One region of the Ensifer sp. ENS09 genome, then DNA from elsewhere that is predicted to be linked to it. Evidence: predicted binding sites of a transcription regulator. Region 1 holds the regulator's gene; each other region holds the start of a gene.
The links. The regulator PhoB, encoded in region 1, activates phosphate uptake and scavenging genes when phosphate is short. The targets are predictions, from matches to a motif close to TGTCATNNANCTGTCAT.

Region 1 (4,162 bases):
GACGAGGACGACATCTATGACCCGACGATCGACGTCGTCGAACTGCGCGCCCGCGTCGGCATGGTCTTCCAGAAGCCGAACCCGTTCCCGAAGTCGATCTACGACAACGTCGCCTACGGTCCGCGCATCCACGGACTTGCCCGCACCAAGGCCGATTTTGACGAAGTGGTCGAGACCAGCCTGCAGAAGGCCGGTCTGTGGAACGAGGTAAAGGATCGTCTGCAGGAGCCGGGCACTGGCCTTTCCGGTGGTCAGCAGCAGCGCCTCTGCATCGCCCGTGCGGTCGCCGTCAGCCCGGAAGTCATCCTGATGGACGAGCCCTGCTCTGCGCTTGATCCGATCGCGACGGCCAAGGTTGAAGAGCTCATCCACGAACTGCGCACGAACTTCACGATCGTCATCGTGACCCATTCGATGCAGCAGGCCGCCCGCGTTTCGCAGCGCACCGCCATGTTCCACCTCGGCAATCTCGTCGAGGAGAACGACACCGACAAGATGTTCACCAATCCGGATGACCAGCGCACCCAGGATTACATCATGGGCCGCTTCGGCTGAGGCCGCATAAGGCTGCAACAGTAACTGCAAAGCGCCCGTAAGGATCGACGATCATGTCCATGCATATCATGTCCGCCTATGACGAAGAACTGAAGTACCTGACGCGCCGCATCTCGGAGATGGGCGGTCTCGCCGAGCAGATGGTCGCCGAATCCGTTCGCGCGCTGGTCAATTCCGACCTCGCTCTCGCACAGAAGGTGATCTCGGACGACACCGTTCTCGACGACGCCGAGCGCCAGATCGGCGAGAAGGCGATCGTCACCATCGCCAAGCGCCAGCCGGTCGCCGCCGACCTGCGCGAGATCATGGGGTCGATCCGCATCGCCTCCGATCTGGAACGCGTCGGCGACCTTGGCAAGAACACCGCCAAGCGCGTGATCGCGGTTGCCGGATCCGGCATTCCGCGCAAGCTCGCCCGCGGCCTGGAGCACCTGGCAGAGCTTGCTCTCGTCCAGCTCAAGGAGGTGCTCGACGTCTACGCTTCGCGCTCGCCTGAGAAGGCCAACAGCATCCGCGAGCGCGACGAGGAGATCGATGCGATCTACACCTCGCTGTTCCGCGAGCTCTTGACCTACATGATGGAAGATCCGCGCAACATCACGCCCTGCACGCATCTTCTGTTCTGCGCCAAGAACATCGAGCGCATCGGCGACCATGCGACCAATATCGCTGAGACGATCTATTACATGGCGACGGGCGCCCAGCCGGAAGGCGAGCGTCCGAAGGATGACACCACGTCGACGCTGGGCTCGGTCAACGACTGAGCGCCAAGCGCGCCGCAAGCATGCATGCCCTTTGAAATCTGATCCGGTCGCGGCTTCGGTCGCGGCCCCGAGTTCCTGTATCTGAAGCACGCGGTTTTCGCCCCGCCTTTGAAATCGGCGGATGTGCTCCAGATTTAGAGTGTCTGAGCGCCGGCCGGGCCGATGAGCCCAAAGGCCGCCCGCGGTAAGGAGACGTTACCTGATGTTGCCAAAAATCGCCGTAGTCGAAGACGAAGAGGCGCTGAGCGTTCTGCTGCGTTACAATCTGGAAGCCGAAGGCTTCGACGTCGACACGATCCTCAGGGGCGACGAGGCGGAGATCCGGCTTCAGGAGCGGCTGCCCGACCTGCTTATCCTCGACTGGATGCTGCCCGGTGTTTCCGGCATTGAACTTTGCCGTCGGCTGCGCCAGCGTCCGGAGACCGAACGTCTGCCGATCATCATGCTGACGGCGCGCGGCGAGGAAAGCGAGCGCGTCCGGGGTTTGGCGACCGGCGCCGACGACTATGTGGTCAAGCCCTTCTCGACGCCGGAGCTGATGGCGCGCGTCAAGGCGATGCTGCGCCGGGCAAAGCCCGAGGTGCTCTCGACTCTGCTTCGCTGCGGCGACATCGAACTCGACCGCGAGACCCACCGCGTTCATCGCCGCAGCCGCGAAGTGCGCCTCGGCCCGACCGAGTTCCGTCTTCTGGAGTTCCTGATGTCCTCGCCGGGCCGCGTCTTCTCTCGCTCGCAGCTTCTGGATGGCGTCTGGGGGCATGACATCTATGTCGACGAGCGCACCGTCGACGTGCATGTCGGTCGTCTGCGTAAGGCTCTGAACTTCTCGAACATGCCCGACGTCATCCGCACCGTTCGCGGCGCCGGCTATTCGCTCGAAAGCTGAGCGGTCTGAAAGTCGCCAACAAAAAAAGGGGCCGATCGGCCCCTTTTTTTGTTGATGCTGTCCGGCTTCTTAGCGGGCCCTGCGGCGCTCCCCCGACGGCTGGTAGGCCAGCCGCGCATGGAAGGTGCAGTAAGGCGAGGCTTCCGGGGAATCGTTGCCGCAGAAGTGAAACTCTTCCTTCAGCGGGTCGCCGATCGGCCACTTGCAGGTGCGCTCGGTGAGCTGGGTCAGCTCGAGGCGGCGCGACATCGGCACGACAACGTCGGTCCGGGTGCTGAAATCCTGCTCGGCAACGAGATCGACTTCGATTTCTTCCTTGAGAACGACAGCGCCGGCCGCGCGTGCAACCGGGCGGGTCGAAACGCGCGAAGCGTAGTTCGGCGCGCGCGGTGCCGAAGTCGGGCGCTTCGGACGGGCCGCCGTCGTGGTGCTGCCACCGGCCTTGGCGCGACCCGGCAGGCTCAGGCGGTGAACCTTGCCGATGACAGCGTTACGGCTGACGCCGCCGAGCTGTGCCGCGATCTGGCTTGCGCTCAGGCCCTCGGACCAAAGCTTCTTCAGTTTCTCCACCCGCTCGTCAGTCCAGTTCATTTCTGCACTCTCCGTTCTCAGCGTTGGGGATGGCAGAATCCCTCACCGCACCCCGGCTGAGCCCCGGGGTTGCAAACGCGATAACTCTTTTGGTGACTAGGTCCGCCGCATGCGTCTAGTAATTGAATGTTAACGTACTGACCGCTGGACTCTGTGGCAAGAGTCCCGGGAATCAGGCCGAATCGATTTCGTAGTTTTCCCCAACTTGCTCGGCCAGCGTTGCATTTTTGCAAGCCCTCCCGGACGATTTTTCTGCTGCCAGGAATCGACCCTTCATGTTGCGCTGCAAGGCTTGGTTTTGTTGACATTGCACCGCGAAATGGGAATAGTGCCTGCGCCGCCGAAAGGCGGCATTTTTGATTTTTATCGGCCCGCGTGAGGCGCGGGATCGATGTCGATCTGGAGTGAAGGAGAGCCTCGCATGACTGCAACAACGCCGCTTTACGATACCTACATGCGCGCGCCGTTGCGTTTCGAGCGAGGAGAGGGCGCCTGGCTGATCGCTGAAGACGGCACGCGTTATCTCGATTTCGGTGCCGGCGTTGCCGTGAACTCGCTCGGCCACGCGCATCCCCACCTCGTCGACGCGCTGAAGGCGCAGGCCGACAAGGTTTGGCATCTGTCCAACCTCTATGAGATTGCGGGCCAGGAAAGCCTCGGTCGCCGGCTGACCGCGGTGACCTTTGCCGACAAGGTGTTCTTCACCAATTCGGGTGCGGAAGCGCTGGAATGCGCCATCAAGACGGCACGGCGTTACCACTTCTCCAAGGGTCACCCGGAGAAGTTCCATGTCATCACCTTCGAAGGCGCCTTCCACGGCCGCACGATCGCGACGATCGCCGCCGGCGGTCAGCAGAAGTACATCGAAGGTTTCGGGCCGAAGGCGCCGGGCTTCTACCAGGTCCCGTTCGGCGATATCGCTGCCGTGAAGAATGCGATCACAGAGGAAACTGCAGCGATCCTGATCGAGCCGATCCAGGGCGAGGGCGGCATCCGCCCGGCGACCAAGGAGTTCATGCAGGAACTGCGCGCGCTCTGCGACGAGTTCGGCCTGCTCCTGATCCTCGACGAGGTTCAAACCGGCGTCGGCCGCACCGGCAAGCTGTTTGCCTATGAATGGGCCGATATCCGTCCGGATATCATGGCGGTCGCCAAGGGTATCGGCGGCGGCTTCCCGTTCGGCGCGTGCCTGGCGACCGAGGAAGCCGCATCTGGTATGGTGGCGGGCACGCATGGCTCCACATATGGCGGCAACCCGCTGGCCATGGCCGTCGGCAACGCCGTGCTCGACGTCGTTCTGGCCGACGGGTTCCTCACGCATGTGCGCGATGTCGCGCTGGTCTTCCGTCAGGGTCTTGCGTCGCTC
Region 2 (4,162 bases), on a different contig from region 1:
GCGATGCGCGCATCGCCCGGCCAGTTTGCCTTCGGCGGATTGCGGCCGTAGCCAACGAGGTCGCGCGGATACTTAGTCTCAGACATCAAATCACCCTTCGAATTTTTAGGAACGGTATCACCGCCGACCGGATTGTCGATACCGAAATGACGGGAAGCGGGGCAGCGGCAGCACCGTGGCCCTGACGGAAATCACCAGAAAAATTCCGCTGAGCCCGAGCTTGAGAGATTTTTGGAAACGGCGTTGAATGGATTGGCAAGGACAACGGCTCTGATCGAGATGAAATCCTACATTCAAGCGCTTCGCGAAAAAGTCGGTTCCGGCCTGCTTCTCTGCCCGTCGGTGGCGGCCTCCATTCTCGATCCCGATGGCCGGATCCTGTTGCAGGAGAAAGCAAGCGGCGAAGGTTGGAGCCTGCCGGCCGGCGCCATCGAACCGGGCGAAGCGCCTGTAGATGCGATCGTTCGCGAGATCATGGAGGAAACCGGCTATCCGGTCTCGGTTGAGCGGATACTGGGCGTCTTCGGCGGAGAAGCGTTTCGCTACACCTACCCGAACGGCGACCACGTCGAATATGTGGTTACCCTCTATCGATGCCGGATCGTCGGTTCCCAGCAGCCGATCACCGATGGCGAAACGAAGTCGCTGCGCTACTTCGCGCCGGCGGACATGCCGCCCCTCGGTCTGCCCTATCCGAAAGCGCTGCTGTTTGCAGATCAGCCCGCGTGCGTTTCCGGTTAGCGCTGTGCCATCAGCGCCGCCACGATCAGCGGCAGCGGCCGGACCGCGCCTTGCGGCGCCAGCGACGGATCGGCGGCGGCGCGCTTCGCCCGCTCTGCGCGCGTGTTCATAGAGATCTTGCCGAGCGGGTGCTGCGAATGCACCCGCATGGGTGCGCCCGTCTCCTGCTCGACAAACAGCGCAAGGCTGCCGATCGAAAGCGGTTTTGATAGGCAGGGCTCGAAGAGATCACGAAGTGGCGCCTCGACCCGCCGCATCGCGTCTGGTGCAAGCGGGCCGGTCAGCATCATGTGGAAGCGGTATTCGTCCATCACATGCGGATCGCCCCAACGGTACAGGTTGGAAAACTGCGGCGCGGTCAGCCGGTCCGGATCGGAACGCTCGATCTCGTCTTCGCTGAGCGGCGCGCGGAAGGCATCGAACTCCTGGACGACGTTGGCCGCAAGCAGATGCATGGCCGTACTCGGCACCTGCGGCATCAGCCCGAAGCATCGACCGATGCGGGCAACCTCCAGGCGATCGATTTCGAACGGGGTCTGGGCGCCGGCAAAATGCATCAGCGCCTTCAGAAGCTTCGTTTCCGTCATATCAGGATGCAGGCGGAACGGCGACATCATTACCGCGTGAAAGCCGAAGCGGCGGGGAACCGCCGTGTGATAGGCGACATCCGCGGCGCTCAAGCCCGCGACCGACGGCAATTCTGTGGGGTCGCCGGAATAGACGTTGCGCCCCAGCCAGCTTGCAGCGGTCGCGGAAAGCGGATCGGCCATCGGCGGCGTAAAACAAATGGCATAGCGCATCGGCTGGCTCCGGGTATCCCTCAGCGCGGGATGAGCAAAAGCATGCGGTTTTCCGCCCTCACCCCGACTTGTCCAATGGCCGCGTCTTAGGTGATTTGCGTGACAGATTGACGAAGTTAGCCGGGGATGAGCGCAGCGCCGGACCGAACGTCGCCGTTGGTTTTTCGGAACCATCCGGCCGATCGCTCGTTCCCCAATGGTAGGAAAACAAGGATGGAGACGAAACGTGACCTATCACAATGCTAACCTTCAGGACGCCCGGATCAAGGAGACCCACGACCTGATCGCGAGCGACAAGGTTGAAGGCACGAGGGTCTACGGCCCCGACGAAAAACACATCGGCTCGATCGAGCGCGTGATCATCGAGAAGCGCAGCGGGCGCGTCGCCTATGCGGTGCTCGGCTTCGGCGGCTTTCTCGGCCTCGGCGAAGACCATTATCCGCTGCCCTGGGCAAAGCTGACCTATGACGAGAAGCTGGGCGGCTATCGCACTGATGTGACTCGCGATCAGGTCGAAAACGCGCCGAAATATCACGGCACCGATGAATACGATTGGAACGCGGAAAACGGTCGCCGTGTCTACGACTACTACGGCGTGCCGCCCTACTGGATGTAATGCCTGACTTTCGATCTTTCGGGTCCCGCCGCCGGCGGGGCCTTTCGCATGTCCGGGGCTAAAGGCTTTTGTCGCGAAGTGCGGCTATGTGATTCCGGCAGAAGAAGGAATCGGGAATACCGATCGTCGGAGAACCGGCGATCTCGTCGACGACGAAACGCGCCAGCCGGTGGGCGATGCCGAAGCTCACCTTGAAGCCGCCGGTCAGGACCGAGACATTCGAATGGTCCGGATGCCGGCCAGCCATCGGCTCGCGCCCCGTTGATTTCGGGCGCAACCCCGCCCATCGCTCCACCACCTCGGCATCCGCCAGGCGCGGCGCAAGCGCCACGGCGCGCCGAAGCAGTTCATCCAGCTGGGCGTCCGTCGACAGGGGATCGGCAAAACTGTTTTCGCTGGTGCTGCCGACCGCCACATGGCCGTCGTCATGGGCGATGACGTAGACGCCGTCGGCGAAGATGACAGGAAGCGCCGGGTCGATCTCCGCCCGCAGCAGTGCCGCCTGGCCCTTGACCGCCGTGCCGCTCGTTTCCGCCAGCGGCGCTGACACGTCGTCGATCAATTGAAAGCTGCCGACACCGGCGGCGATGATGCAATGCTCAAAACCGATCCGGGTGCCGTCGTCGAGCTCCGCCCGGCCGTGCGCCGGCTCGATCCGGCGCACGCCCCGGCGTTCGTCCACATAGACGTTCGGTGCCTGCAGGAGTGCCGTGCGGAGGGCCGCAAGCATGCGACGCGGCGAGACGCGCGCGGCGAGCGTATCGAAGACCATGCCGTGCGCTGCTGCCTCAGCGCCTGGCCAGCCCTCGGGCCCCTCGTCCTTCACGTGCCAGTGGAACTGCCTGTCGGCCGCCCGCCAGTGGCTCAGTGCATCCTGCTCGTGCCGAAGGGCGATATCGCGCAGGTGAGGCTTGGCCAGCGGGATCAAGCGACCCGTCCGCCGATAGCCGGTCGACAGGCCCGTCTCCGCCTCGAGCGCCGCGATCTCTTCTTCGATCGTCACGAGGGCGTCGAACTGGAACCGCTTCTTGTCGTTCCAGCGATCGGGCATATGCGGCATGAGCGCGCCCAAAAGGCCACCGCTGGCGCCAGCGCCGATCGCCTGCTGCTCGACGAGCCGCACGGTCATGCCCCTGCGCGCGGCGCCAAGCGCGGCCCACAGCCCCATGATGCCGCCGCCGACGACCAAAAGCTCGCTCATCGATTGACCTTCTCCGGCCGGCGGATTATCGCCTTGGCCATGACAGGACCCGCAGACCCGATCGAGCCCCCGGCGCACCAGAACCTTGATTGGCACGAGGGCGATATGCCCTATTCCCGGGAGTTTGGCGATCACTTTTATTGCCGCACCGACGGGCGGCTGGAGTGCGGCCACGTCTTCCTATCGGGCAACGGCCTGCCCGACCGCTGGGTCGGCGCAGGCACCTTCCGCATCGGCGAACTCGGCTTCGGCACCGGCCTCAATTTCTGCGAAACCTGGCGTCAGTGGAAGATGACCGCGACCGCCGGCGACCGGCTGCGGTTCGTGTCCTTCGAACGTTTCCCGATGGCCGCAGAAGAGATTTCGCGCGCGCTTGACCATTGGTCGGAGATCGACACGGAGCGCCAGGCACTGGCCTCGCGCTGGCCGGCCGCGCCCGATGGCGACGTCCGGATCGACTTCGGCGACGGCGTCAGCCTCACGGTCGTCTGTGGTCCGGCACTCGAGGGCGTCGCCCGCGCTGAACAACCGTTCGACGCCTGGTACCTCGACGGCTTTGCGCCGTCGCGCAATCCCGACATGTGGTCGGAGGATCTGATGCGGCTGGTCTTCGACAAGACCACGCCCGGCGGCAGTTTCGCCACCTATGCCGCTGCCGGTTTCGTCCGCCGCAATTTGCAGGCCGCGGGCTTTGCCGTCGAAAAGCGCAAGGGTTTTGCCGGCAAGCGAGAGATGCTGCGGGGCGACCGAGCCTAGCGCTCATCTCCGTTAAACGTGTCTTGAGCGATTACGCCATCCAGCTGC
Region 3 (4,162 bases), 660 kb from region 1:
GCCGAGGCCCATACCGCCATAGCGGAAGACCGGGCTCGGCGACTGCATGTCGAGGCTCATGAAGATCGCCGAGGCGCCGATTGCCAGCAGCGTGTAGATCGACTGCTCGCCGAGCGTCGGCACAGCGCTGTCGAGCACGCCGCCGTTCATCGCGTGGCGCACCAGGATCGCGAGCGTCAGCAACACGAAGAGGCTGGCGAGCGCCTGTAAAAGGTTGCGCACCCGCGTGCCGGGCCAGGATCTCAGGAAATAGGCGGAGCCTGCAAGCAGCACGGCGGGAACGCCGTAACCCGGCAGCAAGGCATTGAAGACAGGCGTCGTGCCAAGATTGCCGGCACCGACGATCGTCGGTTCCCAGGCGATGCGCCCCAGAACGACGATGGCCGCCGCGCCGGTCATCCACGGCAGGATCGGCCAGGTGCGGACGCGGGTCGCGAGTGTGTAGGCGGTGCCGAGCACGGCGATCGCAAGCGTCGTGACCAGCCCGTCCGTCCAGGCATGGAGGGCAAGCACGAAGAGGGCGAACGAGCCGCCCACCAGCAAGCCGGCCGCCGTATCGCGCGCCTCTGCCGCGCCGTCGCGGCGGTAGAGCCAGTCCGCTAACGCCAGCAGCGCCGCCCCGGCGACGAGCGAGAACAGGCCGTGCGGCAGGTCGAAGGAATAGTTGCCGGTCATCAGGAACGACATGGCGACAAGCGCGATCGGAACGACCGCGGCAATGCCCGCCCAGAGCGTCGAATATTGAGGATGGGCGACGAGCCGGCGTGATAACACGAAACCACCGAGGCCGATAAACAGCGCAGCAAGCAACATAGCGGTGAACATGGCGGTGCGCCCGGGCAGGACGACAGCCGGAAGGGCATCGGCCAGTGAAGGATCGAGATAGGCGAGCACACCGCTCAGCGCCGTCAGGCTCCAGACGCCAGCGACAGCGCCGACCGCCGAAAGCGCGGCGGGATAGACCGCCGTCGGCCGCCAGGCCCCCAGGGCTGCCAGCGCCGCAATGACGACGGCAAACTCCGTCACCGGATATTTGACCGCGGCCACGGCCGGGCTGATGAGAAGGAGCGCAAGCACGGTGGCGGCGACGGCAGCCGAAATGGAGATGGCCGCATGGGGCGGGATGAACAGCCGCTCCCAGGGACCGGCAACGGCGCCGCGTCGCTCGGCCCCTTCTGGCGCTTCGGGCGCAGGCGCCGCTTCCGTGGCGCCCGGCCAGATGAGGCCGATGCCAACGATCATCACCAGCAGCGCAAAGGCGACCGGCCGCGGTTCGAATGGCGCGACCGCGGTGATGTAGGCCAGGCCCCAAAGCCCGACGCCCGCATTGGCCAAGGTCGGAACGACGGTCCAGCTGCGCAGGCGCGACGCAAGCAAGGTCGCGAGCCACACGATCGAGAGGAAGCCGAAGAGCACCCAGGGGCGCGGTTCATTGCTCGAGACGAGCAGCGGCGTTGCGAGCGAGGCAAGCAGGCCGAGGCCAGCGAGCGCCTGCCCATGCAGCAGCGACAGGCCGACAGTCGCAAGCGAAATCGCCGCCAAGAGAACGAAGGCCGTGCCTGTGCCGATATAGTCGTAGATGCCGTAGGCGGCATAGGCGACCCCGAAGAGTGTGACGGCGCCGGCGGCCGTCAGGATGCCGGGGATCATGGCATTCTGGAATTCGTTGGCGATCACGGGCACGGCGCGCCGACGGATGACCTCGCCAGCGGCCATCAGCAGGAGGCCGAACAAAGCGGCCAGCGTCAGACGAACAGCCGGGCTCAGCAGGCCGGCGTCGATCGAGTACTTGACCATGAAGACGCCACCGAGCGCCAGCGCGATGCCGCCAACCCAGACCGCCCAACGGGCGCCGAGGCGGCTCTCGAGGCTCTCGGTCTGACGGGGTACCGTTGCAACCGGCTGCGGTGCTTCGGTGCTGGCAGCGATCGTCTCCTCGCCCTCGATTTCGGCCGCGGCTCCTTCTGAATCGCCGAAAGTCCGGGCGCCTTCGCGCGCGCTGGCCGACATGGCGGCGGCAGCATCGTCCAGCGTCTCCGGGTCAAACGTCTCCGGCACAGCCGGCAATTCGTCCGCAGCCGTAAGCGCCTCGGTCGCTCCTTCGGCCGGAGCGCGATCGCCCGGCGCGGCCTTCAGCGCCACGACCTCCGCCTTGAGGGCGGCCAGTTCGGCACCAAGGCGCTCGGTCGTCCTGCGGTTGCCGAGATAGGCGGACAGGGCCAGAATAAAGGCAGCTAAAGCAATAAGTTCGAACATACTTTCCCCTGGCAGTCGCAATCGCCGGCGCGCGCAACCATACAGACTTTTGTGCAAGCGCCAAATCTATAGACGGCCGAGCGCTGTAATCTCTTCACGGAAATGTCGCAGAACTGTCATCGGGCAGCTGGTACAGGCGGATGAACACCGCTGCCTCGCGCGGTGGTTTCCATCGTTCAACCAGGAGACCCGATCATGGACAAGCATCTCGCCCAGACGGAAGAGACCGAATTCAAGACGCTGACGGAACGCAGGGAAGAGCTGGAAGATGTCGGCCATAACTGTTCCGCCAATCCGACGATGGGCGACATCATCCATCGCCGCTTCTCCCGCCGCTCGTTCATCGGCGGTTCGCTGGCCGTTGCCGCGATCTCGACCACCGTCAGCCCGCTCGCTCTCCTGACCGCCGAAGAGGCACGCGCCGAGGATGGTTCACAGTTCGACTTCACCGAGATCGAAGCCGGCGTCGACGAGAAGCACCATGTCGCCGAAGGCTACGATGCCGACGTCCTGCTGCGCTGGGGCGACAAGATCTTCGCCGACAGCCCGGAGTTCGACCCGAAGAACCAGACGGCTGCTGCCCAGGAAAAGCTGTTCGGCTACAACAACGACTATGTCGGCTTCATCCCGCTCGACGGCAGCGCCGACCATGGCCTGCTCGTCGTCAACCACGAATACACCAATGCCGAGCTGATGTTCCCGGCCTTCGCCAGCGTCGTGAAGGAAAAGGTGACCAAGGACGGCAAGGAGGTCGAGGAAGAGAAGGTCGTTCTCGGCGAATACAGCAAGGAGCTTGTCGACATCGAGATGGCTGCCCATGGCGGCACGATCATCGAGATCCGCAAGGTCGACGGCAAGTGGCAGCCGGTTCTCGACGGCAAGAACAACCGCCGTATCACCGTCAATACCGAGATGCAGATCACCGGCCCTGCCGCCGGCCACGACCGCCTGAAGACGCCATCCGACCCGACCGGCAAAAAGGTGTTCGGCACGCTCAACAACTGCGCCGGCGGCGTCACCGCCTGGGGCACCTACATGATGGCCGAGGAAAACTTCAACGGCTATTTCGGCGGCGAGATCGCCGAGGACCATCCGGAATACAAGCAGCTGAAGCGGCTCGGCGCACCGGGCGGACAGTATGAATGGGCGTCCTTCTACGACCGTTTCGACGTCTCCAAGGAGCCGAACGAAGCCAATCGCTTCGGCTGGATCGTCGAGGTCGATGCGCTGGACCCGACCTCGGTGCCGAAGAAACGCACGGCTCTCGGCCGCTTCAAGCATGAAGGCTGCGAATCGATCGTCAACAAGGACGGCCGCGTCGTGCTGTATTCCGGCGACGACGAGCGCTACGACTATGTCTACAAGTTCGTGACCAAGGGTGCCTTCAACCCTGAAGACCGCGCCGCCAACATGGACCTCTTCGACGAGGGCACGCTCTACGTCGCCAAGTTCGACGAAGACGGCACTGTCACCTGGATGCCGCTGACGCACGGCGAAGGCCCGCTGACCGAAGCCAACGGTTTTGCCTCGCAGGCTGATGTACTGATCAACACCCGTCTCGCCTCCGACGCCCTCGGCGCCACCAAGATGGACCGTCCGGAAGACGTTCAGCCGAACCCGAAGACGGGCAAGGTCTACGTCATGCTGACCAACAACACCAAGCGCAAGGCCGACGAAGTCGACGCCGCCAACCCGCGCGCCAAGAACGCCTTCGGTCATATCGTCGAGATCACCGAGACCGATGGCGACTTCGCCTCGCTGAAGAGCCGCTGGGACGTGCTCCTGAAGTGCGGCGATCCGAGCGTGGCCGATGTCGGCGCTTCGTTCTCGACCGCGACCACCAAGAACGGCTGGTTCGGCATGCCCGACAATTGCGCCATCGACACCGACGGCCGTCTCTGGGTTT
Region 4 (4,162 bases), on a different contig from region 1:
ACGAGGAGCCCGAGGAAGCCTGCGCCGGCAGCAGCCGAACCGACGATCCAGAGCGTATTCCACGTCGCCTGCCAGAATTCCGGCGTCAGGAGGATGCCCTGCTTGAGCGCCGTGGTGCCGAGATCGGAGCCGATCCAGTAGGCGAGCGTGAAGTTGTCGAGCGCAAAGACGCCGGGCACCTTCATCACCGTGGTCATGGCGAGCGCCAGCAACGGAACGACCGCGCTGAGCAGGAAGACCAGCGTGGCGAGCCCCGCTGCAGGCAACCGGTAACCCCGCAGCGACGTCGTGCGGTCCATCGACCCCTTCGAGCCGATGACCACGAAACGGCGTGCTTCCTTCAGCAGATACATGTCGAGCGTGATCGAGATGGTGCCGAGCACGACGATGGTCAAAGCGAGGATCGCGCCCATGCCGGTCTGGCTGGTGGAGATGGCGCGAAACAGCGAGGTCGCCAGCACGTCGTAGCCGACGGGAACGCCGAGGATATAGGCAACGCCGAAGTCACCGAGACATTTGGCGAAGATCAGCGTGCAGGCCGAAACCAGCGACGGCAGCATCAGTGGCAGGATGATCTTGCGGGCGATCACGCCGTTGCCGGCGCCGATGACACGGGCGGAATCCTCGAGCGTCGAATCGAACTGCCGCAACGCATTGCCGAACAGCAGGATGACGAAGGGCGTATAGTGCAAGGCCAGGATCAGCGTGATCGGCAAGGCGCCGTAGGCGAGCCAGTCAGGCGGGGCGAAGCCGAGCGCTTCCATCCAGCTCGGCTGTCCGCCGGTGGTCCGGTTCTTGAAGAGCGTCTGCCACGCAAGAGCAAAGGTCCAGGACGGCAGCATGTAGGGGATGATCAGTACGGTGGCGAACCACTTCTTGCCGGGCATGTCGGTTCGACTGATCAGCCAGGCCATCGGGATGCCGACCACCAGCGCGACCGCGATCGCACCGAGGGCAATGGTCCCGGTGTGGAAAAGCGGCTGCCAGAAGACGTCGGTGGCGATCTTCGACAGGAAGACGCGGTTGAAATAGTAAAGCGTCAGCTCGCCGATCGATTGCCCGGAGCGGGCCTGGTCGGCGAACTGCACGAAGAACGCGTCCGAAAGCAGGAGCAGGATGGGCGCGGCAATCAGATAGGCGAACAGCACGACCAGAGCGACGCCCACCATCGTGGTGGGGTCCTGGTTGTGGACCCTGTAGTTGTAAATGGCTTTGCCAAAGTTTCGCATAGCAATCCCGTGGGTTGGAAGCCGCACAGCAGCCTCGGGCGGGTTGGCCCGGCCTGCGGTGACGTTTTGTGGTAGGCGCGCGACAGGGCCTGCGCACGCGGCGCATCGGTCTTCCGTCGGGCTGTTGGATGAGGTCAGAAAGTGGAAGCGCCGGCCTTGTCGATGACCTCGCGCACGCTTGCCCAATCCCGATCGTAGCGGATCGGGAGGAAGCGCTCGTCGCCGTGAAACTCGCTCTTCATTTCCGCGGTGAACTCGAAGTCGAAGAAACACCGCTTCATCGCCGCGACCAGCGGCGGGGCGAGATCATGCGCATAGGCAAAGGACGACGTCGGAAAGATGCCGCTGGTGAAGATGACGCGCAGGTCTTCGCGCTTGACCATCCGCCGCTCGATCAAACGTTCCAACACGTCGGACGCGACGGCCGCCATGTCGTAGTCACCCGAGATCACGCCGAGAATGGACTTGTCATGACCGCCGGACATGATCGGCGCATAGTCCTCCCCCGGACTCAGGCCTTCGCCCGGGAAAAGCGCGCGCGGCGCCAAGTGCCCTGAGTTCGAGAACGCGGACGCGTGCGCCACGCGCCGCCCCTTGAGATCGGAGAGGGTCTTGAACGAGGAGTCGGCGCGAACGATGGCAATCAGATTGTAGCCGCGCACCACATTGCCGATGCCTTTTGCGGCAAAGGGAACGGCGCCGGCGCGATTGACCGCCTCGACCGTCGGTCCGGTCGAAAAGCCGGCGAAGTGGAGCCGCCCGGAGCGCATGGCTTCGATCTCCGCCTTGCTCGACTGCACCGGGTAATAGACGATCTGGCGACCGAGACAGGCGCCGAGATGGGTGGTGAAATCCTTGAACAGGCTGGCGTAGATGGCCGGCTCCTCGATCGGAGCATAGGCCCAGACGAGCGTCTGCGGATCCCGCCATTTCGAAGGGTCTGTCGGCGCATCGGCAACGAAGTCCTTGTCGGCGTCGCAGTAGCGCTCGTCGAGATCGGAGCTTGTCCCGCAACCGGCTTTCGCCGTTGTCGACACGGGCAACAGCAGCACGCACGCCAATGCGAGGCCGGCCAAAAACAGCCTGTGCGCGTTCATGTCTACCCCTCCCCGAAGCTCCGCTCTCCCGGCGAAAGCTTCATAGTTCTCATCTGCTTTTGATCTGTGTATGGGAGTATCACTGTCACAATCCTGTCACCTGGAAACGCGATGCGCATTCTCCTGATCGAAGACACCCCCGACATCGCCTTTGCCATTTCCATGCGCCTGGAAAAGGAAGGCTACGAGGTCACGACCGCGTTCGACGGCGCGGAAGGAGAGCGGCTCGCCCTCAACGCCTCGCACGATCTGGTGATCCTCGACATCAACCTGCCGAAGCGGGACGGCTTCGCCATCCTGAGTGCCATGCGCCAGGGTGGGCTGACGCGTCCCGTCATCGTCATCACCGCCCGCAACCAGGTGGCCGACAAGGTCGACCTGCTCGAATTAGGCGCTGACGACTATCTGGTCAAACCCTTCGACCTGCACGAGCTCGTTGCGCGCATTCGGGCCGTCTCCCGCCGGCACCTGGGGGCGGCGCAATCGGTTCTGCGCTTGGGCTCGATCTCCATCGACCTTTCGGCCCGCGCGGTGATGCTCGAAGGCCGCCCGCTCGACCTCGGCCGCCGCGAATTCGACGTGCTGGAGGCCTTGGCGACCCGCGCCGGCACGACGGTCAATAAGGAGCAGTTGGTCGTAAAGCTCTTCGGCTATGAGGACACGGGCACGCCGAATGCCGTCGAGTTGCTGGTTTCCCGGGTGCGCCGGAAGCTCGAGGACTGCGACATCGAGATCGTCACGCATCGCGGCGTGGGCTACATGCTGCGCCAGCGCACCGGGAGCGGCGCAAGCGGTGCGGTCTGACTATTCCATCGAGCGCCGCATTCTGTTCAGCGGCGCTGCCCTGCTCATCATCATCGGGCTTTTCCTGTACTGGATGGTGCGCTGGAATGCGCACAACGCGGCCGAAGAAGCCTTCGACCGGGTGCTTGGCGCGGCCGCACTTTCGATTGCCGACACGGTCTCTATCGAAGACGGCACCGCAAGCGTCGACCTGCCGCATTCCGCCTTCGCCATCCTCGGCACATCCCGGCTCAATCGCATCTTCTACCGGGTGGCGGCCCCAGACGGCACGATCATCACCGGCTCGCCGATCCTCGGCCTGGAGATCCCGCACGGCACGGGACCGCAGTTGCGGCTGGCCGACAGCACCTACAGGGGCGAGCGGATCCGCATCGCCGCCGTCGCCCGCTACAGCACCGACGCAGCCGGCGGCGGCTGGGTCGACGTTCTCGTCGGCGAGACCCGCGAGGCGCGCGATCAGCTCGGGCTGCACCTGACCTTCAACGCGGCCCTTCCTGCGATCGCCGTTTCCGTGCTGGCATTCCTGCTGATCTGGCTGGCGGTCCGCCAGGCTTTCGCACCGCTGAGAACGGTCGAGGCCGATTTGCGCCACCGAGCTTCGTCTGATCTGAGCCCGGTGTCCGGCCCAGTGCCAAGGGAGGTGAGCGCGTTGATCTCTGCGCTGAACGACTTCATGGGCCGGCTCGATTCCGTGCTTGTCGGCTTAAAGAGCGTGACGGCCGACGCCGCCCATCAGTTGCGCACGCCGCTGACCGCCTTGCGCGCACTTGCAGAACTTTCGATCGACGAAGCGCCGGCGGGCAGATTGCGTGACATTCTCGGCCGCATCCACGCCAACTCGGTCAACGCAAGCGTTCTCGCAAACCAGCTTCTGTCGGATGCAAGCACGCTGCACGGCATTGAATCGCGTCTGCGCGAGACCCTCGACATGCGCCTCGTTGTGCGGGAGGCCATCCGTCGCCTGCAGGCCGAAGGCTCCTATCCCGCCCTCGACGACATGCTCACGCTTAACCTGCCCAGCAACGCCGTCGA

Region 2: the regulator PhoB is predicted to act here: its motif matches at 1,641-1,657, upstream of IB267_RS07115 (DUF1045 domain-containing protein).
Region 3: the regulator PhoB is predicted to act here: its motif matches at 2,360-2,376, upstream of IB267_RS09595 (PhoX family phosphatase).
Region 4: the regulator PhoB is predicted to act here: its motif matches at 2,410-2,426, upstream of phnD (phosphate/phosphite/phosphonate ABC transporter substrate-binding protein).

What each region holds. Positions count from the first base shown of each region.
Region 1 covers NZ_JACVBP010000002.1:959,314-963,475, reverse strand. The annotation lists gene pstB (phosphate ABC transporter ATP-binding protein PstB) at 1-555, shown strand, start outside; gene phoU (phosphate signaling complex protein PhoU) at 606-1,319, shown strand; gene phoB (phosphate regulon transcriptional regulator PhoB) at 1,522-2,205, shown strand; gene IB267_RS12765 (GcrA family cell cycle regulator) at 2,275-2,796, opposite strand; gene IB267_RS12760 (aspartate aminotransferase family protein) at 3,218-4,162, shown strand, end outside.
Region 2 covers NZ_JACVBP010000001.1:1,427,914-1,432,075, forward strand. The annotation lists gene puuE (allantoinase PuuE) at 1-86, opposite strand, end outside; gene IB267_RS07110 (NUDIX domain-containing protein) at 244-741, shown strand; gene IB267_RS07115 (DUF1045 domain-containing protein) at 738-1,541, opposite strand; gene IB267_RS07120 (PRC-barrel domain-containing protein) at 1,768-2,157, shown strand; gene IB267_RS07125 (FAD-binding oxidoreductase) at 2,216-3,358, opposite strand; gene mnmD (tRNA (5-methylaminomethyl-2-thiouridine)(34)-methyltransferase MnmD) at 3,398-4,114, shown strand.
Region 3 covers NZ_JACVBP010000002.1:296,718-300,879, forward strand. The annotation lists gene IB267_RS09590 (DUF2339 domain-containing protein) at 1-2,256, opposite strand, end outside; gene IB267_RS09595 (PhoX family phosphatase) at 2,452-4,162, shown strand, end outside.
Region 4 covers NZ_JACVBP010000003.1:64,661-68,822, reverse strand. The annotation lists gene IB267_RS15390 (iron ABC transporter permease) at 1-1,229, opposite strand, end outside; gene phnD (phosphate/phosphite/phosphonate ABC transporter substrate-binding protein) at 1,364-2,326, opposite strand; gene IB267_RS15380 (response regulator transcription factor) at 2,438-3,130, shown strand; gene IB267_RS15375 (sensor histidine kinase) at 3,120-4,162, shown strand, end outside.